Linked DNA regions of Roseivirga sp. BDSF3-8. The protein of the gene in region 1 interacts with the protein of each later gene in a pairwise test. Links are inferred from orthologs where the notes say so. Each region holds a gene or a part of one and is shown in the gene's direction. Other genes may lie near its edges.

Evidence for each region.
Region 2: the proteins of sucC (region 1) and sucD interact in binary tests that used the Escherichia coli proteins (3 or more experiments, as listed by UniProt). The link is inferred for Roseivirga sp. BDSF3-8 from one-to-one orthologs.

What each region holds. Positions count from the first base shown.
Region 1 is NZ_JBGNFV010000001.1:4,064,690-4,077,066, reverse strand. The notes cover bases 5,123-7,954. They hold sucC (ADP-forming succinate--CoA ligase subunit beta), read left to right. Parts: upstream 5,123-5,848; coding sequence 5,849-7,060; downstream 7,061-7,954. Other genes in these bases: AB9P05_RS16835 (hypothetical protein), read left to right, coding at 7,781-7,954; AB9P05_RS16840 (hypothetical protein), read right to left, coding at 7,122-7,283; AB9P05_RS16850 (ABC transporter ATP-binding protein), read right to left, coding at 5,123-5,690. Outside these bases: AB9P05_RS16875 (DMT family transporter), read right to left, coding at 1-556; AB9P05_RS16870 (CsbD family protein), read right to left, coding at 789-974; AB9P05_RS16865 (ATP-binding protein), read right to left, coding at 1,162-3,042; AB9P05_RS16860 (sigma-54-dependent transcriptional regulator), read right to left, coding at 3,084-4,445; AB9P05_RS16855 (peroxiredoxin), read left to right, coding at 4,594-5,040; more of AB9P05_RS16850, read right to left, coding at 5,037-5,122; more of AB9P05_RS16835, read left to right, coding at 7,955-7,969; AB9P05_RS16830 (tetratricopeptide repeat protein), read left to right, coding at 7,966-9,435; AB9P05_RS16825 (hypothetical protein), read left to right, coding at 9,556-10,398; AB9P05_RS16820 (organic hydroperoxide resistance protein), read right to left, coding at 10,449-10,883; AB9P05_RS16815 (S-adenosylmethionine:tRNA ribosyltransferase-isomerase), read left to right, coding at 11,030-12,241; AB9P05_RS16810 (mechanosensitive ion channel family protein), read left to right, coding at 12,288-12,377. UniProt on the Escherichia coli protein: Succinyl-CoA synthetase functions in the citric acid cycle (TCA), coupling the hydrolysis of succinyl-CoA to the synthesis of either ATP or GTP and thus represents the only step of substrate-level phosphorylation in the TCA.
Region 2 is NZ_JBGNFV010000001.1:2,917,267-2,929,588, forward strand. The notes cover bases 4,870-7,646. They hold sucD (succinate--CoA ligase subunit alpha), read left to right. Parts: upstream 4,870-5,710; coding sequence 5,711-6,583; downstream 6,584-7,646. Other genes in these bases: AB9P05_RS12015 (hypothetical protein), read right to left, coding at 4,870-4,967; AB9P05_RS12020 (DUF86 domain-containing protein), read left to right, coding at 5,193-5,591; AB9P05_RS12030 (TetR/AcrR family transcriptional regulator), read left to right, coding at 6,710-7,288; fabF (beta-ketoacyl-ACP synthase II), read left to right, coding at 7,294-7,646. In the rest of the region: AB9P05_RS11970 (sodium:solute symporter), read left to right, coding at 1-84; AB9P05_RS11975 (hypothetical protein), read left to right, coding at 208-1,467; AB9P05_RS11980 (sensor histidine kinase), read left to right, coding at 1,550-2,569; AB9P05_RS11985 (LytR/AlgR family response regulator transcription factor), read left to right, coding at 2,566-3,345; AB9P05_RS11990 (hypothetical protein), read left to right, coding at 3,424-3,600; AB9P05_RS11995 (hypothetical protein), read left to right, coding at 3,673-3,825; AB9P05_RS12000 (hypothetical protein), read left to right, coding at 3,908-4,066; AB9P05_RS12005 (hypothetical protein), read left to right, coding at 4,165-4,308; AB9P05_RS12010 (hypothetical protein), read left to right, coding at 4,329-4,472; more of AB9P05_RS12015, read right to left, coding at 4,650-4,869; more of fabF, read left to right, coding at 7,647-8,541; AB9P05_RS12040 (PaaI family thioesterase), read left to right, coding at 8,549-8,983; AB9P05_RS12045 (2-hydroxyacid dehydrogenase), read left to right, coding at 9,013-10,008; AB9P05_RS12050 (hypothetical protein), read left to right, coding at 10,058-10,705; AB9P05_RS12055 (WG repeat-containing protein), read left to right, coding at 10,791-12,322. UniProt on the Escherichia coli protein: Succinyl-CoA synthetase functions in the citric acid cycle (TCA), coupling the hydrolysis of succinyl-CoA to the synthesis of either ATP or GTP and thus represents the only step of substrate-level phosphorylation in the TCA.

The sequences.
Region 1 (12,377 bases):
TAAGGGGCAGGGTAACAAGGGGAAAATAAAATACCACAACCAGAGGATGCTCTGACGTGCCCAGCTTACGGATAATGTTATAGGCTAGCCCTGCACAAAAAGAGGCTACGACACCGATACCCATGTAAAAGGGGCTAATGCGTGAATCGAAGCCCTGCACTACCAGAATACCGGCAAATGCGATGGCAAAAAACACCCATTGCCAACTCTTAACCGGTTCGCGCACCAAAAACACGCCAATGATGGCCGTAAATATCGGCGAGAGAAACTGAATGACTACTGCGCTTGCGAGGGGAATATTCTGTAGAGTAATAAAAAACAACACAAGCGCGACAGCACCTACGCTCCCCCGGGCGATAAGCCATTTTCGCTGTTTACCCAGCACCCGTACACGGGCTCTTTTTAACAAAACATAGCTGAGTAAGAGAGATATGAGCGACCGGAAAAACACAATTTCAACGGCAGGAATATTCGGCACGGCTTTCACCAATACATTCATGGTAGTGAATAGAAATGTGGCCGCGAGCATATACCTCACCCCAGGGGAAAGAATCATAAAAGAAACAGAAAAATTGAGCTACAAAAAAAGAGAGGAAAATTGAGGAATAAAAAAAAGGTGCCGGTTTTATCCGACACCCTGAACCTAAATAAACATGAAAAAATCTACAGTAATTGTTTTGACTGAAAAATCAAATAAATATAAAAATTAGTCTTCAGTTTAAAAAATATTCGCGCCTCAGTCTAAAAAAATAAAGGTTAAAAAATTGACGCGTAATAACTTAGAATAATTATATATCGTGAACTATCTTTTTAACTTCATCTTTGGTTTTACCCAATTTCTTCTGAAGCTTACCAAACAGTTCGTCTTCTTTTCCTTCATTATATACGAGATCATCATCAGTTAGTTGCCCGTATTCCTGCTTAAGTTTACCTTTTTTCTCGTTCCAGTTTCCTTCTATTCTTTGTTCGTTCATGACAGGCTGTTGTTTGATGTGTTCAACATATATAGTGCACAAGTTGTGCCACAAATACGGGAAAGCATGGAAACTTCTCAGAATAAGCCTGTAGTAACCTTAGAGAGGGGTTTATAAACTAAATAGGCTTTACGACTCTGGAGGTAATATTATCAAAATGATAAAATCATTTCATTTTGATAAGGTTTTATAGGGTAGCGAAGGAGTTTTCAGTCATTATTCCGGTAAAAGGAATTCTGAAAAAGAAACGACTCCCCTTACCAGGTGCACTCTCTACACCAATATTGCCCTCATGTACCTGGATAACTTCCTTGCTTATAGCCAGTCCAAGCCCCAGTCCACTACCCTTTTTCTCAATTTGAACAAACTTCTTAAATAGCTTTGCCTGGTTCTCCTCATTGATACCTGGTCCGTAATCTTTTACTGAGAACTCTATGTAATTCAGATCACGAAATACCTCAACTTCTATCTGACTATGAGGGTGTGAAAACCGGATGGCATTACTCAGAAAATTATGAAGCACCCAACTCACCTTTTCAGCATCTACGTGAAGGTCTGGCAGCTCCTCCTCAATATGTATGGTAAGGGTAAGGCTCTTTTCTTCCAATTCACTTTCCAGTGGCACTTTTGCATATTCAACAATCAGGGAGGGGCATATATTCTCCTTTTCCAAATCTATATGACCCGCCTCCACCTGTGAGAGGTCTAGTAACTCAGATACCATCTTGATGAGGCGCTTTACCTCTTTACGCATAGACTGGGCTATGTTTCGTTGCTCATCATTGAGGGAACCAAATCGTTGGTCCAGCAGCAGCATCATGCTCATATTCATTGCAGAAAGAGGCGTTTTGAGCTCGTGTGATACTGTAGCAATAAAGTTGTTCTTCGTTTCGTCAGAGTTCTTAAAGGAGGTGACGTCTTTGAGAGTTATGATGTAACCGATAAACTTGTTCTCATTATCCTTGTCACCATTGTACACGCGGGTAATATCCTTCGCATAAAACTCATACTCCCCATCTTTATTGATGATGCGGAGGAAGTTATCCTCAGAGCGACTCTGAGCGGCTCCACGATAGTGTTGCTCAAAGTGAATGAGTTCTTTGTACAGATGCTGGGCCACGGGGTTATCGTGCACCATAGAACTAAGGGTCCGGTTCCTCAGGTCATTTTCATCAGAACCCAACACATTACCGGCTACCTCGTTTATCAGGACAATTTTTTGCTCTTCATCCAGGATGATAAGTCCTTCATTCAAGCTTCGAATGATACTTTCTATCCTACCTTTCTGGGCGCGTATTTCTGACAGGTTACTAAACTCATAGGCTTCAAGCTTAACAGACATGTCATTATAAGCCCGCATAAGCTCTCCCAATTCATTATTAGGTGATTCGTATATGCGGTGGCCATATTCTCCGCTGGAGATGCGCCTGATCATGCTGGTGAGGTTTTCTACCGGCCGCATAATACGCTGAGGAATAAAATAGGCTGCCAGCCCGGAAATAATAATCACCAGGGCAATAATGAGCACCATATAGGTGCGGGCATTGTGATAGATCTCCTGAGAACGGCGGCTGTTTTTGCTGAGGGCGGAGTGGTTAAGGTTCACCACATCCCTGATATGAGCCCGAAGGTTTTCAGTATGATCCTGGATCATACCTACATACCGCACAGGCTCTCTGCTGACAGTATCAGGGTTCCACAAATAAGGCTTGAATTCCTCCCAGTCGTGACGGATTTTCAAAAGCACTTCTACCTCCTCAGAGGCCTCAAGTGAGTTTTCGAGAATAAACAGGTTACTTTGAAAGATGCGCTTTTCCCTGAAAAGGACTTCCTTGAACTTCTCTTTGTCGTAGCCCTCTTCTATCGCGTACTTTACAAAGATCTGCTCCATTTTAGACAACGACTGCAGCAACTCTTCTCCTGCCTTTACACTTCGATAGTGCACATTGAGGATGTCATCGGAAGCCTTTCCTAATTTTTGTAAATAATAACCGAAGACACCTGCCAGCAGGATAGACAGGGCTACTATGAAAAAGTAACCAATATGTATTTGGGTCTTTAGTTTCATCTACGATCGATGATCAGTTAAAAAAATAGTAGCAAGCTACTTTAATCGATACCGTATTCTTTAATCTTACGGTAGAGGGTTGCTAAGCCGATATCAAGCCTTTTGGCCGCCTCGCTTTTGTTCCCTTCCACCATGTCCAGCACTTTCAATATGTGCTGCCTTTCTATGGTTTTAAGTTCAACATTCATGCCATCGCCGCCACTTTCTCCATTGACATTTAGCTTATCCTTTATCTCCACAGGAAGCACATCATAAGTAAGCTCATCGCCATCGGCAAGTATGACCGCTCTTTCTATAACGTTTTTTAGCTCGCGAATATTCCCCGGCCAGTCATATGCACGCAATGCATGGATGAATTCACGGCTCATACCTGACAATTTTTTATTAAGCCTGTCGGCCTGATAGGTCAGAAAACTGAGGGCCAGCAGATTTATATCATCCCGTCTTTCTTTCAGGTTAGGCAACTTAATAGTAAAGGTACTTAATCTGTAGTAAAGGTCTTTTCGGAACTCATTATCAGTGGCATTATCCACCAGTTCCTTGTTAGTGGCCGCCACAATACGGACATCAATAGGAATAGGGGTTGTATCTCCCACACGATTGATGGTCCTGTTTTCCAATGCACGCAGCAGTTTGGCCTGCAAATCAGTATTCATTTCTCCGAGTTCATCCAGAAAAATGGTTCCCTGGTTGGCTACCTCGAAGTATCCCTTTTTATCGTTATTTGCCCCGGTAAATGATCCTTTTTTATGCCCAAACATCTCACTCTCCTGAAGATCCTTGGGTATGGCTGCACAGTTAATGGCAATGAAAGGTCCTTTGCGCCGTCGGCTGGCAAGGTGTATGGCCTCAGCCAGAAGCTCTTTTCCGGTACCCGTATCACCCAGAAGGAGAACCGTGGTATCCGTTACGGCCACCTTTTTAGCCAGTTCGATCATCTGGTTTACCGGCTGACTCTTACCAATTATCTTACTAAAGCTCGACTTGCTCTCCAGCCTGTGTTCCAGTTCACGAAGCTGCCGGTTCATCACCGACTTCTCTATGGCCTTGGCTGCTACGAGGGGGAGTTTTTCATCCCCATCACCCTTGGTCAGGTAGTCGAAGGCTCCAAGCTTCATAGCCCGGACACCGTCTTTTACATTTCCATAAGCAGTGAGTACGATAATCTCAGTGAGTGGATAGGTGGCTTTTACCTCTTTCGTAAAATCAATCCCGTTTCCGTCCGGCAATTTCACATCGGTAATGAGCAGAAAGGGATCCATATGTTTGATCAACTCCCTTGCTGCAGCCAGGTCACCAGCCGTTTCGACCTGAAAGCCTTCAAGGCTCAGTATTTTGGCTAGTAAACTACGTAAATGGGGTTCATCTTCTACGAGAAGAATTTTTTTTCCTTGAATATCCATATAGCGGCAATGCCTGAAAAAAGTACCGTTTCTTTTGCGGTTAAAAAGTAAGTCCCTATTTAGCGGGAGCTAATTCATCGTGCTAAATTAAAAATTTTAGTCGAAAAGCATATAATTCCGTGCCGGACACAATTGTTTAGAAGAGCTTATGCCCTTAAAGAAAAATGACGCTGCACCAGACTTTTCCCTGCCATCTACATCGGGAGGCACTTTTACGCTAAGTAAAGAACTAAATGAAAAGCCTGCGATCCTCTATTTTTATCCAAAAGATTTTACCCCCGGCTGCACCAAGGAGGCATGTAGCTTTCGTGATGAGTTCGCTGCCTTCCGTGACCTGGAGGTAAAGGTACTCGGCATCAGTCGTGACAATATCGAGACCCATCAACGATTCAGAAAAGAGCATAATTTACCCTTTCATCTGCTGTCTGACCGGTCTGGTGAAGTAGCCAAAAAGTATAAAGCGCTTATACCTGTAGTAAAGCTCCCACGCAGGGTCACCTATCTTATAGGGGCAGATAGGAAGATATTAGCCGTGTACGAAGATATGTTTGGCGCAGAAAACCATATTCGCCGGATGATCCGGGAAATAGATTAGTGATGGATGAGGCCGTCGCTCATTGTCAGCATACGGTCTGCCATATGAGCCAACTCTTCATTATGGGTAACAATGACGAAGGTCTGCCCGAATTCATCACGCAGCCGGAAGAAAAGCTTGTGCAATGCTTCAGCACTTTTACTATCCAGGTTACCACTGGGCTCATCTGCAAATATGATGGCCGGCCTGTTGATCAGGGAGCGGGCCACGGCCACGCGCTGCTGTTCACCCCCGCTCAGCTGGGAGGGCTTATGTTCGAGTCTTTCTGATAGTCCAAGAAAACCCAGAAGCTCCTTACCCCTTGCAACGACTTCCCTCTCTGGCCTCTTGCCTATGTAAGCTGGTATACACACATTCTCCAGCGCGGTAAACTCAGGGAGCAGGTTATGGAACTGAAAGATGAAACCGATCTTTTCGTTTCTGAACCTGGCAAGCTGCGTATGGTTCAGGCCCGATATCTCCTTGCCTTCATACTTGATAGATCCGCTGTCAGCCTGATCCAGCGTACCTAATATATGCAGCAGGGTACTCTTGCCGGCACCAGACGCCCCTACGATACTAGCCACCTCACCTTTATATATCTCTATATCGATCCCCTTCAGTACCTGCAGGTGATTGTATCGTTTACTGATATTTTCGGCTTTAAGCATACTAGCAAATATTAGGATAGCGCTTCAGCGCTGTTCAGGCGCCAAACATACAAAAATATTCTGTACCAGAGCATGAAAGACTTCCCCCCTCTACAGGCTCGGGGTTTGCTATAAAAGGCATAAACGTGTACATTCGTGCAAAAATTTTTTACCCGGAAATGAACATACACGAATATCAAGCGAAAGAGATACTGAAGTCCTACGGGGTTCGCATACAGGAAGGCATCGTAGCCGACAATGCAGCGAAAGCCGAAGAGGCGGCAAAGCAGCTACATGCGGAAACCGGTACGGACTGGTATGTCATAAAAGCACAGATACACGCCGGTGGCCGTGGTAAAGGCCAGGTGAAAGAGACCGGATCAAACGGTGTAGTCCTTGCCAAAAGCCTGGGCGAAGTAGCAGACAAGGCCAAAGCAATACTTGGTGGTACGCTTGTAACCAAGCAGACCGGCGAGGAAGGTAAAAAGGTAAATAAGGTGCTTATCGCACAGGATGTTTACTATCCTGGTGACAGCGAGCCTAAGGAATACTACATGGGTATCCTGCTCGACCGTGATAAGAGCCAGCCTGTGATCATGGCATCTACCGAAGGTGGTATGGACATTGAAGAGGTGGCAGAGAAATCTCCGGAGAAGATCGTTAAGGAGTGGATCGATCCTGCAGTCGGCCTTCAGGGTTTCCAGGCTCGTAAGATCGCCTTCGCACTTGGTCTGGAAGGCCAGGCCTTCAAAGAAATGGTGAAGTTCGTACAGGCACTGTATAAAGCCTATGAGGCAAGCGACTCATCTATGTTCGAAATAAACCCTGTGCTGAAGACAAGCGATAACAAAATACTGGCAGTAGATGCCAAAGTTGGTCTTGACGATAACGCCCTGTTCCGTCATAAAGACCTGGCCGAACTTCGTGACATCACAGAAGAAGACCCCCTCGAGGTAGAAGCCGGTAAGAGCGGTCTTAACTACGTGAAGCTTGACGGTAACGTAGGCTGTATGGTAAATGGTGCCGGACTGGCCATGGCCACTATGGACATTATCAAGCTTAGCGGTGGTGAGCCTGCTAACTTCCTGGACGTAGGCGGTGGAGCTAATGCCGAGACAGTAGAGGCAGGTTTCCGCATCATCCTGCAGGACCCTAATGTAAAGGCTATCCTCATCAACATATTCGGTGGTATCGTACGCTGCGACCGTGTGGCCAATGGTGTAGTGGAAGCTTACAAGAAGATCGGTAATATTGATATCCCTATCATCGTAAGGCTACAGGGTACTAACGCTGAGGAAGGCGCTAAGATCATAGAAGAGAGCGGACTGAAAGTAAAAAGTGCCATCCTGCTTAAGGACGCCGCTGCAAGAGTGAAAGAAGCGCTTAGCTAATAAGCCTCTTTCTCTGAAAATATAAAGGAGTTGCCAGCAGGCAGCTCCTTTTTTTTGTCCCTTAATTAGGCAGGTAACATCCTCCCGTATACGTGTCCTTGGGCTTACAAAGATGGTTATTTGTGTGGGCCAGTGTATTCCCTCCTTTTATCTTTTCGGGTCTTGACACATTCTTGATAAAGCTTTCTACCTCAAAGCTGTTTAGATTCAATTTCCTTTTCATAGTTGTTTTAGTTTGGTTAAAAATTGATTCTCTACGATCATTTCAAAAAAAATCGCAGTAAAAATTAATATTATTTTTTCAACAAGACCAACACATCCTTACATTATTAAAATATCTATTTTTTGAATTTTTAAGCTTATTTTCCATTATCCCTGTTATCATTTGTCTGAGGCATTATTTGGCAAGAACGACCAGAATAGTACCTGCGTAAAACTTTGTGGTTGAATTATTCATTTTTTAGATAAAAAGCTTATAATTGTACTTTCAACAGAGGAAATCACGGAATAAGTGCCTGTCACTCCGAGGATTTTCATAACAGCCAGACTATATATTCATGATCGAATGACCAGTACCATACCAGCTATATCCTATCCGGAGAATAATTTTCACTGTATTTATGGCTGCATTGGTACTTGATTAGGTAGTATAATCTACAGGTGTATGCGTGTATGTGAAATGAGAAAATTGAATAAAAAACACCATTAATTTATTATACTATGATTAAATCTTTAACTTTAGAAGAAAAGTGGGTACGTTTTTCATTAGAAAATGAGAAAACAGGAAGGCTGTTTGGAGGTACCGGAACAGGCGCAACCCCTCCCCCTGTCAGCGAACCACCATTAGGAGGCGAAGAAGAAGAAAATAACACAAGCGCTCTAGCGGTAAGTATTCTAGTTAATATATGAAAGCCAAATTTCTATCAGCTATTTGCCTGCTCTTAATAGGGGTAGGCTGTCAATCAGACATTGAAAAGGAGCTCACCGAAGCTCCTTTATCTCAAGAAAACATTCACAATATCCTTGATGAGGCCAGCACCCTTAAAGAAGTCAATCCGGCTTTAAGCCTGGAAAACGCCCAAAAAGGACTCACCTTAAGTAAATCCATCAACTACGCTAATGGCGAATTGAGAGCATACAGCATTCTTTCCGCCCTCTACATGTACCAGTTTAATGATCTGAACAAGTCTCACTACTACCTGGAGGAATATGGTAAAGTGATGAAGCAAAAAGAAAGTCAGATCGACCTTTCAAGATACTATTACAACAAGGGTGTCGCTTACTACAATGAAAAGAAATTCACCGAATCATACCGGTTCCTGATTAAAGCAAAAGCCCTCTACGAAGAGCTTGGTAATAATAAAGGACTTAGCAACACCTACTATACCCTGGGACTCATTCGCTCAGAAACCTTCCAGTACGACGAGGCTAAATCACACTTCGAAAAATCCAGGCAATTAGCTTCTGAAGCTAAATATGATCTTATCGAAATTGCGTCCCTTGAGCAATACGGCAACATCCTTCTTTGGGAAGGAAACTTCAGAAAAGCCAATGAGTATTTTAAAAAGAGTACCTCGCTAGCCCTGGAGGTAAATGATCTGGAAAACGTTGCTGACGGCCTTAACGTCACCGGATATTGCCTTATTCGCCTAGGGCATTATTCCGATGCCCAACATACACTCAGCGAAGCCCGCCGATATGCTGAGAAAGCCAATTCGGATATTGAGAAAGGCAACCTCAACCTGTATTTAAGCTACCTGGAAGGAACAAAAGGTAACCATGAGACCGGTCGCTCTTACCTCGATAATGCCGTAAAGATATTCCAAAGTCTTGATATGCAGGACAAACTGATGGAAGTATATGGTCAAATGGCCTGGCATAACACAAACTTGGGCGACCTTGAAGAAGCTAAAGCTTCTATCGAAAAAGGCCTGACATATATCCAGTCAGCAAGAAAGATAGATACCGACCAGTTTTTTGTATATGCCTATGAAGTGGCCAAAGCTACAGGCAGTCAGGCAGATACTTACCGTTACAAATATGAGCAGGCCAACCTGGAACTGGACCGTCGCAGAAAAAATGACATGGCGGGCATGATGAAGGTCCAGGCAGAGCATGAAGAAGCTATCGCGGCCAACAAGCTTGAGCTTGATAAGGCCGCCCTCGCACTGGAACAGGCCCAGGTAGAAAAGCTAAATCTTACACGCGGAATGGTAGTTGCCTTCATACTACTGCTGGTAGTAGCCGGTGCCTCTCTATCTATTGGCTTTATTAATAACTTCCGCGCGTCTAATGACCTCCGCAAACTGAGCAAGGACTTCCTTAACAACAGCAGTGAGATCCTACAGAAATACGGCGCATCTAACAGACGCTAGGTAAGTTTACAAAAAAAACTAACTTTCAAAGCCAGAGAGATCTGGCTTATTTTTTTGCTAAAAATCAGAGCCATATGCATTAAATGTATTTCAATGTAATTAATTTGGTAGGCCATTAGCATGTCAACAGACCTCATTATCCTTTCGATCTTTTCAGTGATACCCCTGGCATTTGCCCTTGTGGTATTAGCACCTGCCTACCTGAACTGGCAGAACAAACGAATACTTAAAGATATTGTAAAGCTCTGTGACAACCGGCTGGAGCAGGAGATGATCAGTATGTGGCTGGCGGATAACTATGAAGTTATTCCCTTTGACCGGCAAGCCTATCATGATGCGGCAAGGAAGATCGTGGCTGCCCTTTTGCACTCCGGCTATAAGAAGCCCCATAAGCGCATTAAGCGAACCATTGAGGAATTTAGCTGGCTTACGGAAACAGACACCTCGCCGATGATAGAGGATATCCAGACCATGCTTACCAGGCTAGACAGTGTAATGAACACGCTGGAGGAACTCCTGCAATACAAGACACTGGAGGAAAAAGGCATTTTCTATGCACTTAAAGAGGTGTTTCAGTATAACCTGGCAGACCCTGCGCTCAATGTCTCCATTAAGTGTGATGTGCCGGAAAAACGCTACGAAGCCGACTTTGAAAAGCAACTGGCAGAAGGGTGTATGCTCATGCTGATAGAAATGACCTACAACCGTACCGGTACAAATATCGTGATGGACCTGGAGTTTTGGGAAGACCGCGTGATCATCGATGTATTTGATGATGATGAAACCTATACGAATGTGGATCTGCTGTTGCAACCTCCTGCCTTGTGGCCCTTTAACTTTCTGTTTGTAAGGCTTATAATCAAAAAGTACCTGGGGGGAAAGTTTACCGGCCCGCTTAATTACCATGGCGGCCTGCACCTGCAAGCCACAGTAGAAACTCCGCGGCTACCCGTAGAGGCATGAAAAAGAGGATGCCTTTTGAGACATCCTCTTTAATTAAAGGGAGAGGTCGATTACTTTGTCGTTACTTCCACTTCTATATTTCCTCTGGTTGCCTTACTATAAGGACAAACCTGGTGTGCTTTTTCAGCAATGTCCTTAACTTTATCTTCATCCAGTCCTTTTATAGACAGACTGATCTTAACAGCCAGTTTAAAGCCACCATCTTCGGGGTCCTTCATAAGCGTAACATCCGCTGTTACTGAAATATCTTCAGGCTTGGCACCTGCATTCATTTTTTCGGCCACCAGCTTTACTGCGCTACCATAGCAACTGGAGTAACCTGCTGCAAACAACATTTCCGGATTGGTATAATCCCCTCCGGGTCCACCCAATTCCTTAGGCAGCCGGCTTTCCACATCTATAATTCCATCACTTGTTTTAATATGGCCATTGCGTCCCCCCACGGTGGTAGCAGAGGCTGTATAAGAAGGGTTATTTTCTGACATGGTCTGTGTATTATCTATTTGTTCAACTTGTCGTTAACCATAACAGGTGCCTCCCCAAAGTGTTGAAGCTAAAATGGAACAGCAATTAGAAATATGGCCTGCTACCACTATATTTGCACCGCTTTTCGTACAAATACATTTCCAGAATGCAGTATATTGACGATATAGAACTTATCGACTACCTCTTTGACCTACCCGATGAGCGAGTAGCCAAGCACCCGCTCGAGAAGCGTGATGAGAGTAAGCTGCTTACTTATGCAGGCGGCCAGATAACCCACCAGACCTTTAAGAATATTGGTAAACACATGCCCACCGACGCCACTCTATACTTTAATAATACCCGGGTGATTCCCGCCCGCATGTACTTTCAAAAAAGCGGAGGTGCCATTATTGAGGTCTTTTTACTTCAGCCCATAGCCCCGTCTCCAGTAATTGCCGAAGTAATGACATCACGCGGAGAGTGCACCTGGAAGTGCATGATAGGCCGCCTGAAGAGGTGGAAGCAAGGTCAAAGCCTGGAAGCTGATATTTCTACAGAAAAAGGTACCGCCCGGCTTACGGCTTATCTGGAAGACAGGGAAAGCCTGATCGTAAAATTCACCTGGAATAATCCCGGTATTGAGTTCGTAGACTTGGTGGAATCCGCCGGAAGTGTGCCCCTCCCACCCTACCTGAACCGCGAGCCGGTTGCCGAAGACAAGCAACGTTACCAAACAGTGTACTCCCGGGAAAACGGAGCTGTTGCTGCTCCCACCGCCGGGCTGCATTTTACAGACGAAGTTATTTCAGATCTGGAGCAGAGGGGAATAACCAAAAACTTTCTCACGCTACACGTAGGAGCGGGCACCTTCCAGCCTATTAAAAGCGAGAAAGTAACCGAACACCCTATGCATTCGGAACAGATTGTAATAAAAAGAGGTAACCTGGAGAGTTTGCTTAGCGGAAAGCCGGTAATTGCCGTAGGTACTACCAGTATGCGCACCCTGGAAAGCCTCTATTGGTATGGCGTGATGCTTCTGGAAGATGAAGACGCTCCCTTCAACGTTCCTAAGCTGGTAGCCTACCAGCGCGCTGCGGAATCCCTGCCAGGACTGGAAGAAGCTATGCAAGCCGTTTTGAATCGTATGGAGCGTGAAGAAACCGATCACCTGATCGGCCATACCGAAATATTCATTGTTCCCGGCTATACCTTCAGAGTATGCAGAGGACTGATCACCAACTTCCACCTGCCAGGCAGCACCCTTATTCTGCTGGTGGCCGCATTTATAGGTGAAGACTGGCGTAAGGTATATAAAGAAGCAATGGAAAACGGCTACCGGTTCCTTAGCTACGGAGATTCAAGCCTCCTTTTGCCTTGAGCATGGCAGAAAATACCATATTTTCATATCTTGCCTTCTGCTAATCATGGAGGATATACTAGAACAGTGGGACAACCTTTCCCTTACTCAGATATGGGAAAGGGTAAAAGACTTTTTCAGCTACACCCTGTTTAAT
Region 2 (12,322 bases), 1.1 Mb from region 1 along the record:
CTGATGCTCATCCGGCAAAAAGGAGCACGATATACCCCTTCAGAGCATGAGAGAGTAGGCCGAAGGGCTGTTTCTACAAGATAGTACGTCCGGTTCAGTAGCGCCATGTCCCGGTTCGGCAGGCTTATCTCCCGGTTCGTCAGCATCACGTTTCTATCCTTAAGGTGATTTTGTTCCTTTGTTTCAGGTCAAAAACACTAAATCGATATGAAAAATAACTTTTCCAAACCATTCCTGCTCGCGCTGGGCCTGATCATGGCCCTCATGATCTCATTTCAAACCCTCTGCCATGGTCAGAGCCCTGGGGCCATATACGGTACCATAGAGACCATCGATGGCAACAGCTACACCGGAGCCCTTCGCTGGGGAAAAGAAGAAGCCTTCTGGAGTGATATGTTCAACTCCCAAAAGACTCGTAATACCAATGTCAAATACCTTTCAAAATCAGACTATGAGAAAATGAAAGGTGAAAAAGAAGAAGGCTGGAAGTGGAACAACTACTCCATCAGTTTCATCTGGGACGATGAATACCATGCCACCACCCATTCCTTTGCCTGCCGTTTTGGCGACATTGCCCGTATTGAACTCAAGGGACGTGAGGAAATAAACCTTGTGCTCAAAAATGGTGAAGAGATAGAACTCGAAGGAGGCTCTAACGATATAGGAGCCGACATACAGGTCCGGGACCGCGAGATAGGAGAGATCAGTATCCCCTGGAACCGCATCGAGGTGATCAGTTTTTCCGAAACCCCCGATAATCTCAGAGCCCATTTTGGAGAAGCCCTCATAGGCACAGTAAAAACCGAAAGAGGAGAATACACTGGTCGCATACAGTGGGACCACGACGAATGCGTGGGCGAGGATAAACTGGATGGCGATACACGCGACGGCGATGTGTCAATCAAGTTTAATAACATTGCCGCCATCAAAAAAGACGGTCGAGGTTCTGAAGTTACCCTGCGTTCAGGCAGAACCATGTACCTCTATGGTAGTAACGATGTAAACAGTGGGAATAGAGGCGTGGTGATAAACCTGCCTGACCTCGGTAAAGTAAAAGTAGGCTGGGATGACTTTGTAAGCCTCGAGCTTATCTGGGGTAGAAATTCAGATATGATGGGCTACAAAGATTTCCCCAAACCTGAGAAGATCAGCGGGACAGTCAGGACTACCAATGGTCAGACCCTCAGAGGAGAGCTTATCTATGACCTGGACGAAACCTGGGACCTCGAAATGCTTGATGGCTCAGATGAAGATACCGAGTACAGCATACCTTTCAGAAACATAAAGCGCATTAAACCTAAAAACTACGCGTACACCGAGATCATACTTAAAAATGGTCAGAAGCTCTTGCTTGGTGATTCACAGGATGTCACCGATAAGCACGATGGAGTACTCGTGTTCACCTCTCGAGACAGCAGCCCTAAATATGTCGTGTGGGACGATATAGACGAAATACTCATAGACTAAGTAGACTCCCCAACAACAACTGCCGGTAAAGGGTCGTTTTTATAGCACCGGCCCTTTATCTTTACTCCCAAACCACAAAACGATGAAGCCTTTTCAGAAGCATGCTGTAACGGCTCTTGTAGTAATGGCTATTATTTCAGGGCTGATTGCCTACGGCGCCTGGCTAGACTTATCCACCAATACCTACATCGCTGTAGGATGGATAGTGCTTCTTATCCTGCTCCTGGTGGCGGGCAACAGGTATATTTCCCGCTTTCTGGACAAAGTCCTTCCCTGGAAAAAATATACCAGCCTCAGGTTTGCCATTCACGTCCTGTTAAGCCTGGTGTATAGCCTCCTGTGCCTGAATATCAGTTACTACACCTTCAAAGTAGCCTTTACGGAAGACCCCCCCACGCCTTACCAGATCACCGTAATGAATGGCTTTGGCCTTATGCTCGTGCTGGCCGTCATACTCATCTATTTTTCCATATACATCCTAAAAGCCTGGCGCAGGTCCACCCTCGAGGGTGAGCGGCTGCAAAAAGAAACCATAAAGAGTGAACTGCAGGCACTCCGCACCCACCTCGACCCTCATTTCCTTTTCAATAATCTCAATATTCTTGACGCACTGATTGAGAAGGACCCCAAGGCCGCACGGCATTTCCTTACCCGCTTTTCAGAAGTGTACCGCTTTCTGCTGAAAAAAAAGGACGCCGAACTCATTACCCTTACCGAAGAGCTTGATTTTCTCCAAGCCTACCTGTTCCTCATCCAGACCCGGTTTAATGATAATGTACAGGTGCACATGCACGTCTGCAAGGCACACAGGGATATGTCCCTTCCGCCGCTGGCACTCCAGATTCTTATCGAAAACTGCCTGAAGCACAATATGATCGATGAGGATAGCCCACTCCACATCAATATCATATCCAGGAAAGACGGATATATCAGTGTAAGTAACAACCTCAGACCTAGAGAGCACAAATTGCCCGGCACAGGTACCGGACTGGAAAATATCCGTAACCGCTACAGCTATTTCACCGATAGGAACGTCAATATCCAAACCCATGAAGGGCAATACATCGTGGACATACCCTTAATTGAAGTTGAAGAAATATGAATATCCTCCTGGTAGAAGATGAAGCCCTCGCCGCCGACCGTACCATAAGTTTGTTGAGTGAAATAGATCCCTCCATAAATGTTCTTCACACCTGCCGGTCAGTAAAAAACACCGTTGCATGGTTATCCACTCATGCAGAGCCTGACCTCATCATCAGTGATATTCAACTGCTGGACGGCATAAGCTTTTCCATATTTACCGAGTGTCCCGTTACCTGCCCCGTAATCTTTCTCACGGCCTACGATCAATATGCCATCCGTGCCTTTGAAGTAAACAGCATTGCCTATTTACTTAAACCGGTGGAAAAAGAAGTTCTGGAAAAGGCCCTGGACAAATACCGACAGGTGAAAAAAGCCTTTGCTGAACAACGGCCCGAGGAAAGACCTGAGATGGATTATGAAAAAGTCATGCGCGCCCTCATGGATAAGGCCGCAGATTACAAGAGCCGGTTCCTTGTAAAGGTAGGTCAGCACATCAAGGCAGTCTCGGTAGAAAAAATAGCCTACTTCTTTACCCAGGATAAGATGACCTACCTCGTTACCCACGATGGCAGAAAGTTTCCGCTGGACAATAGCCTGGACGAAGTATCACGCAGCGTGGATCCTCATGTCTTTTACCGGCTCAACAGGAAATATATAGCTCATATTGACGCCGTATCGGAAGTGCAGCCCTACTTTAAAGGCAGGCTGGTGGTATACCTGAGGCCGGACCCTGAAGAGGAAATCGTAATAAGTAGCGAAAAAAGCGGCCCTTTTAAGGATTGGATGGATCAATAAACTGCCAAGCCAGAAATCCTTTAAGGAATCGTGTTTTTTTAGTAACTTAAGAGGACTAAACTAAAAAGACCGTCTACTATGAAAAAGACCAAACTAACCCTCTCTTACCTCAGGGTCAGTTCATTTATCCCCGACACTAGTAAACTGCGTGGCGGGGCCAAGGCCTACGAACCAATCATGACCCCTCCCGACCGTGCCACTGGCGATACATGCCTTTGTGCACCTACCTACTGGGAAGGATGTGAGGAGGGATAAATATCCTGTTTCCTCTTGTATTATTAACTATATGACCGGCACCTCCCGATGTCATTGAAATCATTATTATTTATGAAAAAAAATCGTCTTAGACTATCAGAACTGAAAGTATCCTCATTCATATCTGTTCCCGCTAACCTGCGGGGCGGAATTGAACGCGACATTGCGAATGACTCACCTTTATGCGGCCCCACGTACTGGGAAGGGTGCGAGCAAACCCACTAAAAGCTTATGTATGGTGGTTATGGGCGGTATAGGTTATAGCTGACCGGCCTCTTTTAATCAATAGTTCAACTATTTTAAAACAATGAAAAAGAAAAGATTGCAGTTATCAGATCTTAAGATCAGCTCATTTGTATCTCACCCTATAAGGCTTAAAGCTGGTGGTCGGGCACTTGCAGATACGGAGCCCTGTTCTCCGCGCTGTGCCCTTACCGAATGGGACGGATGTGAGAAGGTACAGTAAATCTTAATATGATCTCACCCGGCCACTTTACAGTAAAACAGGGTGAGTTCATTCATTTATCGTAACCCTTAGTATTGACTAAATACTTTATTTAGATTATGAAAAAGAACAGACTAAAACTATCAGAACTAAAAGTCAGCTCATTTGTGGCTGATACTGCCAAACTGAAAGCCGGCCTGGCTCGTGACAGGTTTGACAACTCCCCCCTGTGCATGGAGACAGAGGGGTGTAAAGAATATTAAATACCAAATCACAATTTTTCATGAAAAACAATAAAATAAAGCTCCGGGAGCTTAAGGTGAAATCATTTATCGCCGATCCTGAAAAGTTGAGAGCAGGTATTAATGATGTCTGGGGCGTCACTCCCGATTCTCCCTACTGTGTGCAGACCTGGGATAATTGCTGATTCTTAAAAACAGATAATAGAAAGCCGGACCTATGATTGTGGGACCGGCTTTCTTTTTTCCATATCAGCAAAAAAATAAAAGGAGCGCCAATCGAGCGCTCCTCTCTCTGTTTAACCAAAAACCAGATGTACAGCAAATGTATGGTGGTAGGTATGATTGTGTTAGGTGAAAGCGGTTTAGTCCACCAGGTATAACTTTGTTTCTGAGCCATCCAGCAGCAGATCACTATCGTTTAGTAAGCTATTCAGTTCAGGGTTCAGGGCGTTATTTTCAATAATGTACTCAGCCACCTTTTCAGCGCTGGTGTTGTAGAATGTATAGGTTGTGAAAGCAGAAGTCTCTCCCTGAGCTTTCAGATAGTCTCCAAGTAATTCATATACTTCATTACTGCTCTCTTCTGTGCGATCATGTCCGGAGGCATAGGCCGTATTCAGGCCTAATACCAGGGCGGACATGAAAAGGAAACTACTTATTTTTTTGTCGAGCGTTTTCATAATGTCAGTGAGTTTTTGGTATAAAAAAATTTGAGTAAATGACCTTGATTATTAGTTGGCAACCGCTGTGCCAGAAAAGCAAAAATACCTATTTGAGGGTTTAAATGACCTTTTTGTGATCCGGAGTAGAAATATGTGTATCAAAAACGTACACCGGCCGGACGATAGTGAACGGCAAACATATTAGTGATAGGGGTGTTACCTAAGAAATCTTGAATAGCGCATATGATTACAGAAGAAGATCAGGTACACCTGCAAAATATATCCAATGCCATTTTGGAGATCGAAAGCTACACGCAGTACGAGGACTTTAACCAATTTACCCGCGAGGAAGAAACCAAGGCTGTTGTATCCCGCAACCTTATGCAAATAGGCGGTGCAACAAAACTTCTGTCTGATGATCTCAAAAACAGGCTGGCCGATATGGATGTCCGTGTGATGGAGTTACTCACCAATGCCGACTACAATTATTATGTAGAGCGGGACCATCATACCCTTTGGAACATTATTAAAAATGACCTCCCCCGTATCCGGGAGATGGTTAATACCGTTAGCGAGAAGTTAAACCGCGAAGAAGACTTCCCCAGTGAACTGGAAGACAGGCCCGAAAAAGGGCTCGAATAAGAAATTGCCAAGTCAGCAAACCTGAAAATCGCAAGCCGGATGCACTAACGTCCGGCTTTCTTCTTTGCGTAAGCCGGTAAACTTTATATTTTTGTGGCAAAATTTTTAACCCGGAAACAATGAGTGTTTTAGTCAATAAAGATTCCAAAGTAATCGTCCAGGGCTTCACCGGTTCCGAAGGTTCCTTCCACTCGGAGCAGATGATCGAGTATGGTACCAACGTAGTCGGAGGGGTAACTCCCGGAAAAGGAGGTCAGACGCACCTCGACCGCCCGGTATTCAATACCGTAAAAGAGGCTGTTGAGAAGGCAGGCGCCGACGTTTCGGTTATTTTTGTTCCCCCTGCTTTTGCTGCGGACGCTATAATGGAAGCCGCCGATGCCGGTATTAAAGTCATCATTGCCATTACCGAAGGTATTCCCGTACAGGACATGGTATCTGCCAAGCAGTACGTGAAGAAACGCGGTGCAACCCTCATTGGACCTAACTGCCCCGGCGTAATCACCCCAGGCGAAGCCAAAGTAGGTATTATGCCAGGCTTTATTCATAAGAAAGGCACCATAGGCATCGTTAGCCGCTCAGGTACGCTTACTTACGAAGCAGTAGATCAGATCACCAAAGCCGGTCTTGGCCAGAGCACATGTATTGGTATAGGCGGTGACCCTGTTATCGGTACCACTACCAAAGAAGCCGTTGAACTACTCATGAACGACCCGGAAACGGAAGGGATCATCATGATTGGTGAGATCGGTGGTAGCATGGAGTCTGAAGCCGCCCGCTGGATCCAGGAAAATGGTACCAAACCTGTGGTAGGATTCATCGCCGGGCAAACAGCCCCTCCTGGTCGCCGTATGGGACATGCCGGAGCCATCATTGGTGGTGCAGATGATACGGCAGAAGCCAAAATGAAGATCATGCGCGAGTGCGGACTTCATGTAGTGGATTCTCCTGCCAATATTGGCGAGACCATGGTCAAAGCCCTCGGAAAATAATTAAGGAAGAAATATCCTCAGTTTCAAGGCCGTCCGCTATGCAGCGGATGGCTTTTTTTGATCTTTTCCCTTATCATTCAGAACATTAAAGGATAATCCGCCGTACTTACCTACTAGTAAGTAAGTATGGAAGATAAGCGTGATACCAAAATTCAGATACTCGATCTGGCCGAAACCCTTATCAAGACCAAGGGCTATTTTGGCTTTAGCTATCGTGATATTGCTACCCAGTTGAATATCCGGAATGCAGCCATCCACTATTATTTTCCTGGTAAAGAAGATTTAGAGCTGGCAGTTATTGAACGGGAGATATCGCGGTTCCGTAAATGGAAAGATGCGATAGACCACAAAGTAAGTTGCGCCGGAAGGCTGGAGGGGTTTATTGGTATCTACAGACACCACCTGAACAATCGTAGCGCTGCCTGCCTGGTAGGAGCTTCCGCCACGGTTTTTTCTATACTGCCCGCCCGCCTCAGAGAAAAGGCCAGAGAGTTGGCCACTGCGCTGCTGTCCTATCTTAAAGCCCTACTCGATGAAGGCCGGGAAACCGGGGAGTTCCAATTTTCAGGAAGTACCGGAGCCAGAGCTTCCCTTATCACTGCCTCACTGGCGGGGGGGCTACAACTCGCCCAGGTACAGGGAGAAGCCTTTTTCCATACCATTGCCAGTGAAATTATTAGCGATCTGACACATTCAAATCAATAAAGTATATGCAACGCCGTGTGGTAATTACAGGAATGGGAGCCATTACCCCCATTGGGTTAACTGTAGAAGATTTTTGGGCCAGCCTGCTGGAAGGTAAAAGCGGAGCCGCCCCTATCACCAGGTTTGATCCCGAGCACTTTAAAACAAAGTTTGCCTGTGAGCTCAAGCAATTTGATGCACAGGATTACCTTGACCGCAATGAGGTACGCAAAAACGATCCCTTTGTGCAGTATGGTCTCATTGTGGCAGGACAAGCCATAGCCAATGCAGGCCTTGATCTGGACAAGACAGACCGCTACCGCACCGGTGTAATCTGGGGTAGCGGAAATGGCGGTATCCATACTTTCGAAGAGCAGGTAAGCGAGTTTGCCACAGGTACCGGCGTACCCCGCTTCAATCCATTTTTCATCCCTAAGATACTGGTGAACATGGCGTCAGGCATGATCTCCATCAAATTCGGGCTCAAAGGGATCAATTATACCACCGTGTCCGCCTGTGCTACCGGCACCTCCGCCATTATGGATGCCTTTAATTACATCCGGTGGGGTCAGGCAGATATTATGCTTGCCGGTGGCTCTGAAGCCCCTATTACCAAAGCCTCCATTGGTGGCTTCAATGCCCTCAAAGCCCTGTCCACCCGGAATGAAGAGGCCCAAACCGCCTCAAGACCCTTCGATGTCACACGCGATGGTTTTGTAATGGGAGAGGGGGGAGGCGCCTTGGTGCTGGAGGAGCTGGAGCATGCCCGTGCCCGCGGGGCTCACATTATAGCAGAAGTTGTCGGCTGCGCTCAAACATCAGATGCCTATCACATGACCGCCGTCCACCCCGAAGGCGAAGGCGCAAAAAGAGGCATGCAGCTTGCCCTGCAGGATGCAGGCCTGAAGGCATCTGATGTCGATTACCTCAACGCCCACGCCACCTCTACGCCACTTGGAGATATTGGAGAACTTAAAGCCATCCAGTCCGTATTCTCCGGCAATGAAAAGCTGAATGTGAGTGCCACCAAAAGCATGACCGGCCACCTGCTTGGGGCCGCAGGAGCTATAGAGGCCATTACCTGCATACAGGCCATTCGCCATGGGGCCGTTCCTCCTACAGCCAATACCAGTCAGCCAGATGATGAAATTCCGGCGGGCCTTGATCTGACCCTTGGTAAAAGCGTGCAGAAACCTGTAAAAGTCGCTATGAGCAATACCTTTGGTTTTGGCGGACATAATGCCATTGCCCTATTCAAAGCATTTGAGAACTGAAAAAATTATGAATAAAGCACTGGATTTTCTTACCTCCCATATCGGGACTGAAATTACCAAGAGTCCCTCACCATTCGGAAACTGGCTTGGTGGCACCATCATATCCGCTGAAGCAGGGGAGGTAGTGCGCGAGTTTATCGTGAGAAGCGACATGCTGAACCCCCTGGGGACCCTGCATGGAGGGGTAACGGCCGCTATGATGGATGATGTTCTCGGTATGACCGTGTATTCCCTCAATCAACCAAACGTGCAGGTAACAGTAAACCTCAATGTAGATTATTTTCTGCCGGCCCGGGCAGGTGATGTGCTCAGAGTAAAAGGAGAGGTGGTCAGAGATGGCAGGAGACTCATTAATGCCTTTGTCAACGTTTATAACGAAGACGAAAGATTAGTGGCCCGCGGTACATCCAATCTTATGAAAAGCGAAATGCCCGTAAGATAGTTAAGTAAGAAAATATAACTACAACTATCGTGAAGATTGCTTTTTTCAATACCAAGTCCTACGACCAGGCCTACTTCGATAAGGCCAATGAGGCGTTTGATATTCCTATCAATTATTTCGAGACCTCACTTAATGCCGATACAGCCACCCTCGCCCGGGAGCATGAAGCAGTTTGCGTTTTTGTGAATGACACAGTAGATGCTGAAGTTATCGAAAAGCTCGCTGAAGGGGGCACCAAGGTCATCCTGCTCAGAAGTGCAGGCTTCAATCATATAGATATAGAAGCCGCAGAAAAGCATAAAGTTACCTTGCTACGCGTACCTGCCTACTCTCCTCATGCTGTGGCCGAGCATGCATTAGCACTTATAATGACCCTGAACCGGAAAACCCACAAGGCCTATAACCGTGTCAGGGAGAACAACTTTTCCCTTGAGCGTCTCACCGGGTTTGATCTGTACGGAAAGAAAGTCGGCGTAATAGGCACCGGTAAGATCGGCGCTATCTTCGCCCGGAATATGCAGGGCCTGGGCTGCGAGGTGGTGGCATTTGATCCCTACCCGGATGATGAACTTGAAAAGCAAGGAGTAAAATACCTGGAATTGGATGAGCTCTTTGGAGAAGTAGATATTATTTCATTGCACACACCTCTCAATGATAAGACCCATCACATCATCAACAGTCATGCGGTATCTCTGATGAAAAAGGGCGTCATGATCATTAATACCAGCCGGGGAGCCCTTATTGATACCAAGGCAGTTATAAAGGGCCTTAAAGACGGGCACATTGGCTATTTGGGTATTGATGTGTATGAACAGGAAGAGCAACTTTTCTTCAAAGACCTTTCCGAAACCATTATACCTGATGATATGATTGCACGGCTGATGAGCTTTCCTAATGTCCTCGTTACCGCCCATCAGGCATTCTTCACTGCGGAGGCACTGACAGAAATTGCTCACACCACCCTCCAAAACTTACAGGATTTTGCCGATGAAAAAAGCGATCTGCCCAACGAGGTAAAACGTTGATATAGCTTTTGGTACAAGGTTTGCCGTACTTTGGGAAAATAGTTAAGATATGGCTTTAAGACCCCTGCTTTCCGTTTTTCTCCTTTGCATACTGCTAGGCTCAGTTGCCCCCGCTGCCAGGGCACAGTATCATCAGCAGTCCCGCAACTACGATTCCAACAACCCCTACGCAGCCCTGCCCAATCCGCACGAAGTAAGAGTAAGCTACGGCTGGCTTACCCTGCCCTACCTGGCAGAAGTATCGCTGGATTTTATAGGAGAGGAGCTCAGCGGCGGTAATTATGTTTCGGATAATAGCAGATACTCCGGGGGCGTGTTTATTGCCTACAGACATCATATGCATGAGCGTATCACCTGGGAAGTTTCAGGCGGATATGAGCGGGCCCGTCATGATGTACTACTTGGAGGTAGCCTCGCAGGTGACAGCAAGGCCACCTACTATACACTCATGGGTGCATTAGACTTTTATTATATCAATAACCCTAACTTTCAGATGTATTCCGGCCTCTCCCTCGGTGGTACCATCCGCAGGCAAAAAGCCATAGTTGAAGGCACCCCCTTATCCGCGAATACCACCCTCGTCGCCTTTCAGGCAGATCTGCTCGGGCTGCGTTTTGGTAACAGGATAGGTGCTTTTGCCGAGTTCGGTGTAGGATACGAAGGGCTGGTAAAACTAGGGGTAAGCGGGCGTTTCTAGTGTTATTCGAACTATATCCTCCCTTCAAAGTTGATTTATAGCTCATAAGGAGCGTAGTTTAGCATCCTTTATAGGAAGCAAAAGCATGAGAAAACACCTTCTTGTCCTGACCTTCATATGTCTCGCCGGCCTGGTATTAGCAGGTCCTGGCAAAAGAGCCCTTAGGCTGATTCAAAAACACAAGTTTGAAAAAGCTGAAAAGGTTCTTAATAAAGGCCTGGAAAAGGATACCCTCGCCCCGGCAGTACACTATGCCTATGCTACCCTTTACTTTGACTCAGCCTACACCCACGTCAATATTGACAGTGCCTATTCCCATGTTCTGAAAGCAGAAGCTCAGCTGACCTACCTGGATGACAGGGACATTGCCAAGCTGGTGAAAATTCCTGCCGGACCGCAACATATCGCCTATTTAAAAGACCAGGTAGATAGCGCTGCCTTCTATCGGGCTGCTGCACGGCATACTGAGCAGAGCTACCAGGATTATTACCTCACTCATGCAGATGCCGCCCAAAGGCCTGAAGCAGAACGCAGGCGAAATGAGATCGCCTTTGATGAAGCATCCAGACTTAATACCTATGAGAGCTTCAGTCATTTTATGGAAAAATACCCTGAGGCACCTCAGGTAAAGGAAGCAGGAAAGCTATATGAGATCAGGCTGTATGAAGATGCCACCTCGGATAATACCCTGACCCAGTACCGGCAGTTTATCCGGGAGTACCCATCCTCACCATACCTTGAAGATGCCCGTCAGAATGTACTTATGCTGCAGACACTCAACGGTGAGCCCGACAGTTTTCAAACCTTTTTGAATGAATACCCACAAAGCAAGTGGTCACCCCTGGCAGCAACCTACTATACTTTTCTTACCGGAAAAACACCTCAAAATATAGCTTCCCCGCTAAATGACTCATTGGTATACCTCCTCCGACTGGACAGCCTGCCCATCTTCCCCGTGAGGCAGAGCGGAGCCTTTTCCTTTTACTTTTCTGATGGCAGTAATGTGAAAGGTGTGCAATTGGACTCTATCCCCGCAGACTATCTTTGCGGAGCGATAAAAGGCTTCGCGTTTAATGGCTACGAGGGAAATGCAGCGGTACTCTATAGTAGATTGGGAGAGAAGATCACCGTCGGCGTAAGTGAAACCGAGCCGCTTGCGGGCGGCTCGATGATCATTAGGAAAGGAGAGTACTACGGGGTGGTTCACCCCCGCAGTGGAGCAGTACTGCCTGCTATATATGATGACATCCGTCAGGCCGGCACCCTCCTCATTACCAACAATCGCGGAAGAAAAGGACTGTATAGCTTGATGGGGCGTAAAATACTGGGCGAAGAGTACGACCTCATACAAGCCGATGATCATTACATTTTTGCAACGGTTGATGGAAAGACCACCCTTTACTTCAAAAGTGACCTTCTGGCTTTGGCAGAGAATCGCCTGCCTCGCAGACCCGTGATCACGGCATCCAAAACCGGTACCAATCATCAGTTATGGGTTAGAATACCTGGTGGGAATGAGGCTGTGTACGATAGCATAGGCAATGAGGTATTGGCCCCCTCCGGTCAAGCCCTGAAACAGGCAGGCGATGCCTGGCTGGCTACTGACAGCCAATCCTA